One region of the Saccharomonospora glauca K62 genome, then DNA from elsewhere that is predicted to be linked to it. Evidence: riboswitches for the same ligand, from Rfam matches in the RefSeq annotation. Region 1 holds a riboswitch; the other holds the start of a gene.
What was found. A riboswitch is a leader RNA that binds a small molecule or an ion and turns the genes downstream of it on or off. The one in region 1 is predicted to bind S-adenosylmethionine.

Region 1 (5,360 bases):
AAGAAGAACGGCAAGGTCATCGACAGCGAGGAGCTGTCCAGCAAGGTCGTCAAGAAGGCGGAGAAGAGGGTCGTCCGCGTCGGCACCAAGGTGACCGTCCCGGAGATCGGCAACACCGCCGTGTGGGACGCGCTCGCGCAGTGCGAGGCGAGCGGGAACTGGGCCGCCAACACCGGCAACGGCTACTACGGCGGGCTGCAGTTCAACAAGCAGACCTGGGACGCCTACGGCGGTACGGAGTACGCGGCCTACCCGCACCAGGCCACGCGCGAGCAGCAGATCGACATCGCGGAACGGGTGCGGGACTCCCGAGGTGGCTACGGCGCCTGGCCGCACTGCTCGTCGCAGCTCGGCCTGCCGAAGTAAAGCCCGTGGTCCCGTCGTCCGGAGAGGACTTTAGGCTGGCCCGGTGACCGAGACACCGGGCCTGCTGGGAGCTTCCGAGATCCGTCGGTTGGCCGCCGCGCTGGGACTGCGGCCGACGAAGAAGCTCAGCCAGAACTTCGTGCACGACGCCAACACCGTGCGCCGCATCGTGCACCTGGCCGAGGTGGAACCGGGCGAGCCCGTGGTGGAGGTCGGCCCCGGTCTGGGCTCCCTCACCCTCGGCTTGTTGCACGCCGGTGCGCGCGTGCTGGCGGTGGAGATCGATCCCGTGCTGGCCGCGAAGTTGCCCACCACGATCGCCGAGCACGCGCCCGAGGCCGTCGAACGGTTCACCGTGCTCGAACGCGACGCCCTGCGGCTGCGGGCGGACGAGCTGCCCGCCAAGCCCACGGCGTTGGTGGCGAATCTGCCGTACAACGTGGCCGTCCCCGTCGTGCTGCACCTGCTCGCCGAGCTGCCGTCGTTGCGTCGCGCGCTCGTCATGGTCCAGACCGAGGTGGCCGATCGCATGGCCGCGGGGCCCGGTAGCCGCGTCTACGGCGTGCCCAGCGTGAAACTCGCGTGGTACGGGCGGGCCCGTAAGGTCGCGGCGGTCCCCAGGTCGGTGTTCTGGCCGGTGCCGAACGTCGACTCGTCGCTGGTCGCCTTCGAGCGGACGGAGCCGCCGGAAGGCGTTTCCCGCGACACCGTGTTCGAACTCGTCGACGCCGCCTTCGCGCAGCGCCGCAAGACACTGCGCGCCGCGCTGGCCCCGTGGGCGGGGTCGGCCGACCGGGCCGCCGAGATCCTTACTCGCGCGGGTGTCGACCCGGCCACCCGTGGTGAGCGACTCACGGTCGGGATGTTCGCCGAACTCGCCCGCGCTGCGGCGACAGTGTGATCTCTCCCCGTCATGCTTGTCATCGCGTGAGGCGTCCGCTGTACTGTGAGGGCATCCATCCCGAGCGACCGAGAGACCTGGCTCAGTGACGTCGCAGCAACCGCCCCGACGGGGAAGGTGCTAACGCCAGGACCGATGGAGGATTCTGTGTATCGCACGCCGCTCCTGACGCAGCGTCGAGTCGTCGATCAAGGCCGCCGCACGGTGTGTGCTTGTTGTAGCCACACCGTTTCCCGCTGAGCGCCTTATCCCTTTCGACCAACGTCGGTTCCCTAGCCGTCTGTCTACTTTCGGACGTCCCACGCGGACGCCCGCTTTCAAGCTGCCTGGAGCTGTGGTGATCACTGTCGAGAACGTCAGCAAGTCGTTCGCCTCCGCCGACTCCCGCGTGGTGGCACTGCGCGATGTCAACCTTGCCGTGAGCGCGGGCTCGCTCTTCGGCATCGTCGGCCCCGCGCGGGCCGGCAAGACGACGCTGGCGCGCTGTGTGGCGCTGCGGGAGCGGCCCGACCGGGGCACCGTGCGCTACGACGGCATGGACACCGGCAGGCTCGTGGGCCGCAAGCTGTGGGGAGCGCAGCGGCAGGTCGCGGTCGTGGACTCCGGACTGCGGCCCGAGCGCACCGTCGCGGGCAACATCGCCGCCCCGCTGGAGCGGATGGGCGTTGCGCCCGACCGCAGGCGCAACCGGGTCGGCACGCTGCTCGACGTCATCGGGCTCTCGCGGGCGGGCGCGCGGCTGCCGTCGGAGCTCACGCCGGGGCAGCAGCGTCGCGTGGCCATCGCGAGGGCCCTGGCCACGGCGCCGTCCGTGCTGCTGGCCGACGACCCCACCGACGGCGTCGCCGGGGAGGAGACCGCCGCGGTGCTGTCCGTCCTCGACCGCGCCAGGGCCGAACTGGGCGCCACCGTCGTCGTCACCTCCCGCGACGCCGACATCGCCCGGCGGGTCTGCGACGAGGTCGCCTTGCTCGACCGCGGCAAGGTCGTCGAGTCCGGTGCGCTGCTGAGTCTCGTCGGCAAGCCCGGAAGCCCGATCGCGGAGGCCCTGCTGCCCAGCGTCGACACGCCGAGGGCGCACCTGTCCTCCTACGACCGTGCCGTGGACGTCGTGCTCGTCGGCTTCGCCGCGGTGGGCGCTCTGCTGCCCGAGGCCGCGGCCCGCTTCGAGGTCGACTTCACCACCATCGGCGGCGGCCTGACCAGGCTCGGCGACACCCCGGTGGCCCGCTTCCGCCTGGGAGTGGCGGGCCAGCGGATTGACGCCGCGTTGGCGTGGATCGCCGAACGCGGCGCGTACGTCAGCACGCCGATGTACGGCCTGCGCGACGTCGCCGCCTGAACCGGGGGTTCCGAACGGCCAAGTAGGCTGGTGGGCGTGCTTGCCGTCGTACCGCCGCCCGTGACCGTACGGGTGCCCTCGAAGATCAATCTGCATCTGTCGGTCGGTGATGTGCGCGACGACGGTTACCACGACCTCACGACCGTGTTCCACGCGCTGTCGTTGACCGACGAGGTCACGGTGTTTTCGACCCCCGACGCCGGGATCGAGGTCTCCGGCGAGGGAGCCAAGCTGGTTCCCACCGACGACAGCAACCTGGCGATGCGCGCGGTTCGCGCCCTGGCCGAGCACGTCGGCAAACCGGACGAGGCGAACCGGGTGCGCGTGGTGATCCGCAAGGGCATTCCCGTGGCCGGCGGCATGGCTGGTGGTAGTGCCGACGCCGCCGCCGCGCTGCTCGCGTGCTCCACGCTGTGGAACCTCGACCTGCACCGCGACGAGCTGGCGGAGGTGGCCGCCACCCTCGGCAGCGACGTGCCGTTCGCCCTGTACGGCGGTACCGCCCTGGGCACCGGCCGGGGCGAGCAGCTCGTGCCGGTGCTGTCGCGGCACACCTTCCACTGGGTGCTCGCGTTCGACCAGCGCGGTCTGTCGACCCCGAAGGTCTACGGGGAGCTCGACCGGCTTCGCGAGGTGGGCGACCCGCCGAGGATCGGCTCGCCGGAGGCGTTGCTGGAGGCGCTGGCCTCCGGGGATCCCCGGCGCCTCGCGCTCCTACTCGGCAACGACCTCCAGGCGGCGGCCGTGTCGCTGCGGCCGGGGCTGCGCCGGACGTTGCGTGCCGGGGTCACCGCGGGCGCGCTCGCGGGCGTGGTGTCCGGCTCCGGGCCGACGTGCGCGTTCCTGTGCACCGACGGCGACTCGGCGCTGAAGGTGGCCGCCGAACTCGCGGGTGCGGGGGTGTGTCGCACGGTGCGCGTGGCACACGGGCCCGTACCGGGCGCCCGTGTGTGCGACGAGTGACGACGGAAGGACGTAACAGGCGGATGGCCAATCTGGTCAACCTCGAAGCGGTCAGCAAGTCCTACGGTGAGCGGATGCTGCTCGACGCCGTGTCCCTCGGCGTCGGGGAGGGGGAGCGAATCGGCGTCGTCGGGCTCAACGGTGGCGGCAAGACCACCCTGCTGGAAGTGCTGGCCGGGATCAGCCCGCCCGACTCGGGCCGGGTGAGCCGCGCCCGCGACCTGCGGATGAGGGTCGTGACGCAGCGCACCGAGCTGGCCGAGGGCAGCACGGTCGGTGGGGTGGTGCTGGCCGACTACGCCGCCGAGCACGAATGGGCCTCCGACGCCAGGGTGCGTTCGATCGTGGACGGACTCGGCATCTCCGCCATCGGTCTCGACACCCCCACGGACTCGCTGTCCGGTGGGGAACGTCGCCGGGTCGCGCTGGCCGCGGCGCTCGTGGCCGAACTCGACCTCGTGGTGCTCGACGAGCCCACCAACCACCTCGACGTCGAGGGGGTGCGCTGGCTGGCCGACCACCTGCTGGCCCGCAAGACCGCTCTCGTGGTCGTCACCCACGACCGGTGGTTCCTGGACACCGTCTGCGGTCGGACCTGGGAGGTCGTCGACGGGAAGGTGGAGCAGTACGAGGGCGGGTACGCGGACTGGGTCTTCGCTCGCGCCGAGCGAGCCCGTCTCGCCGCGGCGGCCGAGGAGAAGCGCCGCAACCTCGCCCGCAAGGAACTCGCGTGGCTGCAACGCGGCGCCAGGGCCCGGACGTCCAAACCGCGGTATCGCATCGAGGCCGCCGAGGCCCTGATCTCGGGGGTGCCCGAGCCGAGGGACTCGGTGGAGCTGATGACGTTCGCCAAGCGCCGACTGGGCAAGACCGTCCTGGAGCTGGAGGACGTCACGCTCAAGGCGGGGGAGCACACGGTGCTCGACAACGTCACCTGGCGGATCGGCCCCGGCGACCGGATCGGCGTCGTCGGCGTGAACGGGTCGGGCAAGACCACGCTGTTGCGGTTGCTGGCCGGACAGGCCGCCCCGGAGGCGGGCAGGCGGATCGAGGGCAAGACGGTGCGCCTGGCCCACCTGAAGCAGGAGCTCGACGACCTGCCGGGTGAGCTGAGGGTGCTCGAAGCCGTCGAGAAGGTCGCCTCCAGGGTCACGCTGGGCAAGCACGAATTGTCCGCCTCCCAGCTCGCCGAGCGGCTCGGGTTCGGTCGGGCCCGACAGTGGACGCCCGTCGAGGACCTCTCCGGTGGTGAGCGACGCCGGTTGCAGCTCGTGCGACTGCTCATGGCCGAACCCAACGTGCTGCTGCTCGACGAGCCCACCAACGACCTCGACATCGACACCCTTCAGCAACTGGAGGACCTGCTCGACTCGTGGCCGGGCACGCTCGTCGTGGTGTCGCACGACCGTTATCTCGTCGAGCGCGTGTGCGACAGCGTCGTGGCCCTGTTCGGCGACGGCCGGGTCACGCACCTTCCCGGCGGGATCGACGAGTACCTGGAGACCAGGGCCGAACGCGCCCGTAAACGCGACGCCCGCGACACCGGGAAGCCGGCGAAGGCCGAGCCCGCCGCGGAGCCGAAGCTGAGCGCGGCCGAGTGGCGTGCCGCGACGAAGGAACTGGCCAAATTGGAACGAAAGCTGGACGCGGTACAGGAGCGCGAGGCGCGGTTGCACGAGGCGCTGGCCGCGGCGGCGACCGATCCCGAGCGACTCATGGAGTTGAACGGCGAACTCAAGGCCGTGCTCGCGGAGAAGGAAGAACTCGAACAGCGCTGGCTGGAGACAT
Region 2 (5,360 bases), 2.1 Mb from region 1:
ACCCGGAGATGGCCGTGAGCATGGGGTTCGTGCTGTCGGTGGTGGCCACGGCGGGGTTGGTGCTGGTGGCGCCGCGCTGGTCTCGGGCATTGGTCCGACGAGGACTGCCCGAGGGAGTGGCCGACGCGGTGGTGGTGCCGACGGTGGCGTTCCTGGTGACCGCTCCGGTCATCGCCGGCATGGCGGGCGAAGTGAGCCTGGTGTCCGTCGGCGCGAACCTGTTGGCGGCTCCGGTGGTGGCTCCGGTGACCGTGTTGGGCGCGCTGGCCGCGGTGCTCGCGCCGTGGTGGCCCGATGCGGCCGAGCTCGTCGTGCACGTCGTGGGGCCGGGAGTGCAGTGGTTGATCCTCGTGGCGCGACACGCGGCGGCGATTCCCGGCGCCGTGCTGCACTGGCCGTCGGGATGGTGGGGTGCGGGGCTCGCGGCACTCGCCGTGGCCGTGGTCGTCTGCGGGGTGCGGTATCGCCGAACCCGGTCGCTGCTCGTGCTTGTCGTGGTCGTGGTGGTCGCGCTCACCGTGTCCACGCGGGTGTGGGCGCCGGGTTGGCCACCCGACCGTTGGGTGCTCGTCGCCTGCGACGTGGGGCAGGGCGACGGTCTCGTGCTGGCCACGGGAGAACCGGGGCGGGTGGTGGTCGTGGACACCGGACCCGACCCGGCGTTGCTCGACCGCTGCCTCGATCGTCTCGACGTCGAGCGCGTGCCGCTGGTGGTCCTGACCCATCTGCATGCCGACCACGTCGGTGGGCTGGCCTCGGTGTTCGACGGCCGTGCCGTGGGAGCGGTGGCCGTGGGCCCGGGGCGCAGTCCGGCCTGGGCGTGGGACGACGTGCTCCGCGTGACCACCGCGCGCGGCGTACCGATGGTGGAGCTGACGGCGGGCGATCGGCTGACGTGGCCCGAACTCCGGCTCGACGTGCTGGCCCCCACCGCGCCGGTCGCTCCCCCCACCGAGGACGCCGACGGCACCGCGGTCAACAACGGCTCGGTGGTCCTCCGTGCCACGACACCAGCGGGCCGGGTCCTGCTGACCGGGGACGTGGAACTCGCCGCGCAGGCGGACCTGCTGGCGGCGGGGGAGGACCTTCGCGCGGACGTCCTCAAGGTGCCGCATCACGGCAGCAGGTACACGCTTCCGACCTTCCTTACGGCGGTGTCGCCGCGAGTCGCGGTCACCAGCGTGGGGGCGGACAACTCCTACGGCCACCCCAGTTCCGTGACGTTGCGGGCGCTTGCGGAGGCGGGAGCGCTGGTGGCCAGAACCGACACCGGGGGCGACACGGCCGTCGTGCTGGACGAAGGTGAACTCGCCGTGGTGGCGCGGGGTGCGGCGCCGCGACGACGGCCGTGTCGATCCGGAGGACTCAGTCGTCGAGCGCGGCCTGCACGGCCTCCACCGACGGCGGCACGGTGGCCTTGGGGCCGACGCGGTCGCCGAGGGCGTCGAGGGTCTTCAGTCCGTCTCCGGTGATCAGCAGCACCGTCTCGGCGTCCGGGTCGAGCTTGCCGGTCTCGACGAGCTTCTTCGCGGTCGCGACGGTGACGCCCCCGGCGGTCTCGGTGAAGATGCCCTCGGTGCGGGCCAGCAGCCGGATGCCTGCCACGATCTCGTCGTCGCTGACGTCGGCGATGGCTCCGCCCGTGCGACGCACGGTGTCGAGGACGTACGGTCCGTCGGCGGGGTTGCCGATAGCGAGCGAACGGGCGATGGTGTCGGGTCGCACCGGGCGCACCACGTCGTGTCCGTCGCGGAACGCCGCGGAGACCGGGGAGCAGCCGGTGGCCTGGGCGCCGAACACGCGGTACGGACTCGCTTCCACCAGACCGAGTTCACCGAGCTCCCGGAATCCTTTGTCTACTTTGGTCAGCTGGGAGCCCGACGCGATCGGCACCACGATCTGCTCCGGAATCCGCCAGCCGAGCTGCTCGGCGACCTCGAAGGCGAGTGTCTTGGAGCCCTCCGAGTAGTAGGGGCGCACGTTGACGTTGACGAACGCCCAATTCTCGTGCTCGGCGGCGAGTTCGGTGGCCAGCCGGTTGACGTCGTCGTAGTTGCCGTCCACCGCGATCAGGGCGCCGTCGTACACGGCGGTCGTGAGTACCTTCGCCCGCTCCAGTGACGAGGGGATCAGGACCACGGACTGCCAGCCCGCCCTGGCGGCGGCCGCCGCGACCGCGTTGGCGAGATTGCCGGTGGACGGACAGGCGAGGGTGTCGAAGCCGAACTCGCGGGCCGCGGCCAGCGCCACGGCCACCACCCGGTCCTTGAACGAGTGCGTTGGGTTGCCGGTGTCGTCCTTGACCCACAACCGGCGCACGCCGAGTGCCTTCGCGAGTCGGTCGGCGCGCACCAGCCGGGTACAGCCGGGCTCGGTGTTCGGGATCTCCTCGACGTTCGACGGAACGGGAAGCAGTTTCTTGTAACGCCAGATGTTGCGGGGCCCGGATTCGATGTCCTCCCGGCGCACGCGCCCGAAGTCGTAGGCGACCTCCAACGGAGAGAAGTCGTGCGGGGAGACGAACTCCGGAGCCAACGGCTGGCGGTGGCCCTCCTCCTTCGACACGAGTTCCACGGCGGGGCCGAGGTCGACGGCACGACGGGAGGATGTGGGCGCAATTGCGGTCATCGCGAGGTCCTTCCTCATCTTTCCCGCTGACGCGGGGCGGAATTGGCACCGATGCCGTCAGCTACCTCGCGGAATCCGAGATGACAGGCTGACGCCGGTTGCCGGGGCTTCAACGGGCCGGTCCCTCTGCCCCTCTGGATGAGCTATTCGGTTGTGGTCCGCCGGTGATCGCGGCGACGACACGTAGCGTACGGCATGGAGCGCGCCGCGCGCCATGTGCTGCGAACCGGCTCCCACATGGCAGGATCGAGACGTGAGTCGTCCAGTTACCACGCCCCCGCCACTGCATCTGGTGCTCGGTGAGGAAGAACTGCTCGTCGAACGAGCGGTCCGGGAAGCACTCGACACCGCCCGCCTGGCCGACCCGGCGGCCGACGCGACTCGCATCCCGGTGAGCGAACTCACCCCCTCGTACTTCGCCGAACTGGTGAGTCCCTCGCTGTTCAGCGAGGGTCGAGTCATCGTGCTCGACTCCGCCCAGGAGATCGGCCAGGAGAACGCGGACGCCGTGCTGTCCTACGTCGCCGACCCCGCGGACGGCATCGTGCTGATCGTGGTGCACAGCGGCGGCGGGCGGAGCAAGGCCGCGAAGTCGCTGCCCGCGGCGCTGCGCAAGGCGGGCGCCGTCGTCACGGAGTGCCCGAAGATCACCAAGCCCGCCGAGCGGGAGGCGTTCGTCCGCAACGAGGTCCGGAGGGCCGGCGGTCGGATCGACGCCGCCGGTGTGGTGGCGCTGATCGATGCCGTGGGCACGGATCTGCGGGAGCTGGCGTCGGCGGCGGCGCAGCTGGTGGCCGACTCGGGGGGATCGGTCGACGAGGAGGCGGTGCGGCGCTACCACCGCGGCCGCGCGGAGGTGACGGGGTTCCAGGTCGCCGAGAAGGCGGTGGCCGGTGACGGGGCGGCCGCGTTGGAGTCACTGCGCTGGGCTCAGCAGATCGGGGTCGCCCACGTACTGTTGGCCGACGCCCTCGCCGACGCGGTGCGCACGATAGCCAGGGTGTCCGCGGCCGGACGGGGGCACCCGAACCAGTTGGCGGGCGAGCTCGGCATGCCGCCGTGGAAGATCCGCAAGGCGCAGGGCCAGTCGAAGGGCTGGAGCTCCGCGGGGCTCGCCAAGGCCATGCGGGTGGCCGCGCGGGTGAACGCCGACGTCAAGGGCGCCGCGGCCGATCCGGGCTACGCCCTCGAACGCGCCGTCCTCGACATCGTGGCCGCCCGACGCCAGCGGTGATCGCGGCCTCGTAGACCGCGGGCGAACATGACGAAACCCCCGGCCGAGAGCTCGTGCCGGGGGTTGTCGGGCGCGGGTCCCTCAGAGCTTGTTGACGCGCTGCGCCATCGCCGACTTCTTGTTGGCGGCCTGGTTCTTGTGGATGACGCCCTTGCTGACAGCCTTGTCGAGCTTGCGCGCGGCCACCCGCTGCAGCTCCACGGCCTTCTCCTTGTCCCCGGCCTCGGCGGCCTCGCGGAACTTGCGGATCGCGGTCTTCACCGACGACTTGATCGACTGGTTGCGCAGACGGCGCTTCTCGTTGGTCTTGATGCGCTTCATCTGGGACTTGATGTTGGCCACGCGCGCTCCTTCATCTCTCGTGGTGGTTCGTTGCCGCGCTGTTACGGCCCCGGATCAGGGACGATCCGGGTTTCCTCCCCGGCGGAATGCCGCACGGCAACAGCTAAACAGCCTAACAACGTCACCACGCCGTGGAATGCCGTACCCCGGTGGGGGCGTGAGACCGTGGGGACATGGACGTGTTGAGCAGCCGAATTCTGCTGAATCCGAAGGACCCCGCCATCACCACGGCGTTCTACCGGGACATCCTCGGGTTGGCGATCTACCGCGAGTTCCCCGGTGGCACGGTCTTCTTCCTCGGCGGTGGCTTCCTGGAGATCGTCGGTCGGGGCGAGGCGGAGCGGACCGACGACGTCGCGCTGTGGCTGCAGGTTCGCGACCTCGCCGCCACGGTGGCCGAGCTGCGGGACAAGGGGGTCGTCCTCGATCGCGAGCCGCGCCGTGAACCGTGGGGACTCGACGAGGCGTGGTTGTCCGATCCCGACGGTACGCGGATCGTGCTGGTGGAGGTGCCGTCCGACCACCCCTTACGGGTCGACGTCCGCGCCCCTCGGTGAAGGCGGTCGCCACGACGTTCCCGGTGGCTCACCAGTGAGGTCACCGGTGAGGCCGGTACGTCCGAAGCTGTGCCGCCCGCGCCGCCAGTGGTCCCGGAGGCTGCCAGGTCCACGTCTGCGTGTCGGTGAATCCGGCGGCCTCCACCTCGGCCACCAGGTCGTGTCGGGTCACCGGTAGCCACTTCTGGTGCACCGAGAGCACCATCCGCCCACCGGGGCGGAGGACGCGGTGCAGTTCGGCGAACGCGGCGGGCCGGTCCTCCCACAACTGCACGTTGTTGACGCTTAAGACGACGTCGACGGAGGCGGGATCGACCCCGGTCCGGGCGGCAGTGGCGTGCCGTAGCACGACGGTGCCCGCCTCGACGGCGTCGGCGCAGCGCCTGGCACACAGCTCCAGCATCTCGTGCGAGGGGTCGACGCCGATCACCCGGTGAGCCCTGGCGGCCGCCTCCGCGAGCCCGACCCCCGGACCCGGTCCGACGACGAGCACGGTCTCCTCCGCCGTCAGTTTCGCGATCTCCACGACGTGGCGTTCGGTCGCCGCGTTCCCGCGGGCCATCACCACCCCGCCGAGTCGGCCCAAAGCGCCGCGGGGA

Region 2: it holds a riboswitch for S-adenosylmethionine, as region 1 does, so the genes downstream of both, thrC (threonine synthase) here and SACGLDRAFT_RS17550 (methionine ABC transporter ATP-binding protein) in region 1, are expected to answer to the same signal.

Annotation. Positions count from the first base shown of each region.
Region 1 is NZ_CM001484.1:3,763,129-3,768,488, reverse strand. Features, by position in the region: gene SACGLDRAFT_RS17560 (resuscitation-promoting factor) at 1-366, shown strand, start outside; gene rsmA (16S rRNA (adenine(1518)-N(6)/adenine(1519)-N(6))-dimethyltransferase RsmA) at 410-1,267, shown strand; SAM riboswitch class I at 1,320-1,409, shown strand; gene SACGLDRAFT_RS17550 (methionine ABC transporter ATP-binding protein) at 1,605-2,609, shown strand; gene SACGLDRAFT_RS17545 (4-(cytidine 5'-diphospho)-2-C-methyl-D-erythritol kinase) at 2,646-3,572, shown strand; gene SACGLDRAFT_RS17540 (ABC-F family ATP-binding cassette domain-containing protein) at 3,596-5,360, shown strand, end outside.
Region 2 is NZ_CM001484.1:1,373,422-1,378,781, forward strand. Features, by position in the region: gene SACGLDRAFT_RS06595 (ComEC/Rec2 family competence protein) at 1-1,472, shown strand, start outside; gene thrC (threonine synthase) at 1,366-2,628, opposite strand; SAM riboswitch class I at 2,640-2,773, opposite strand; gene holA (DNA polymerase III subunit delta) at 2,882-3,862, shown strand; gene rpsT (30S ribosomal protein S20) at 3,944-4,204, opposite strand; gene SACGLDRAFT_RS06615 (VOC family protein) at 4,378-4,761, shown strand; gene SACGLDRAFT_RS06620 (class I SAM-dependent methyltransferase) at 4,802-5,360, opposite strand, start outside.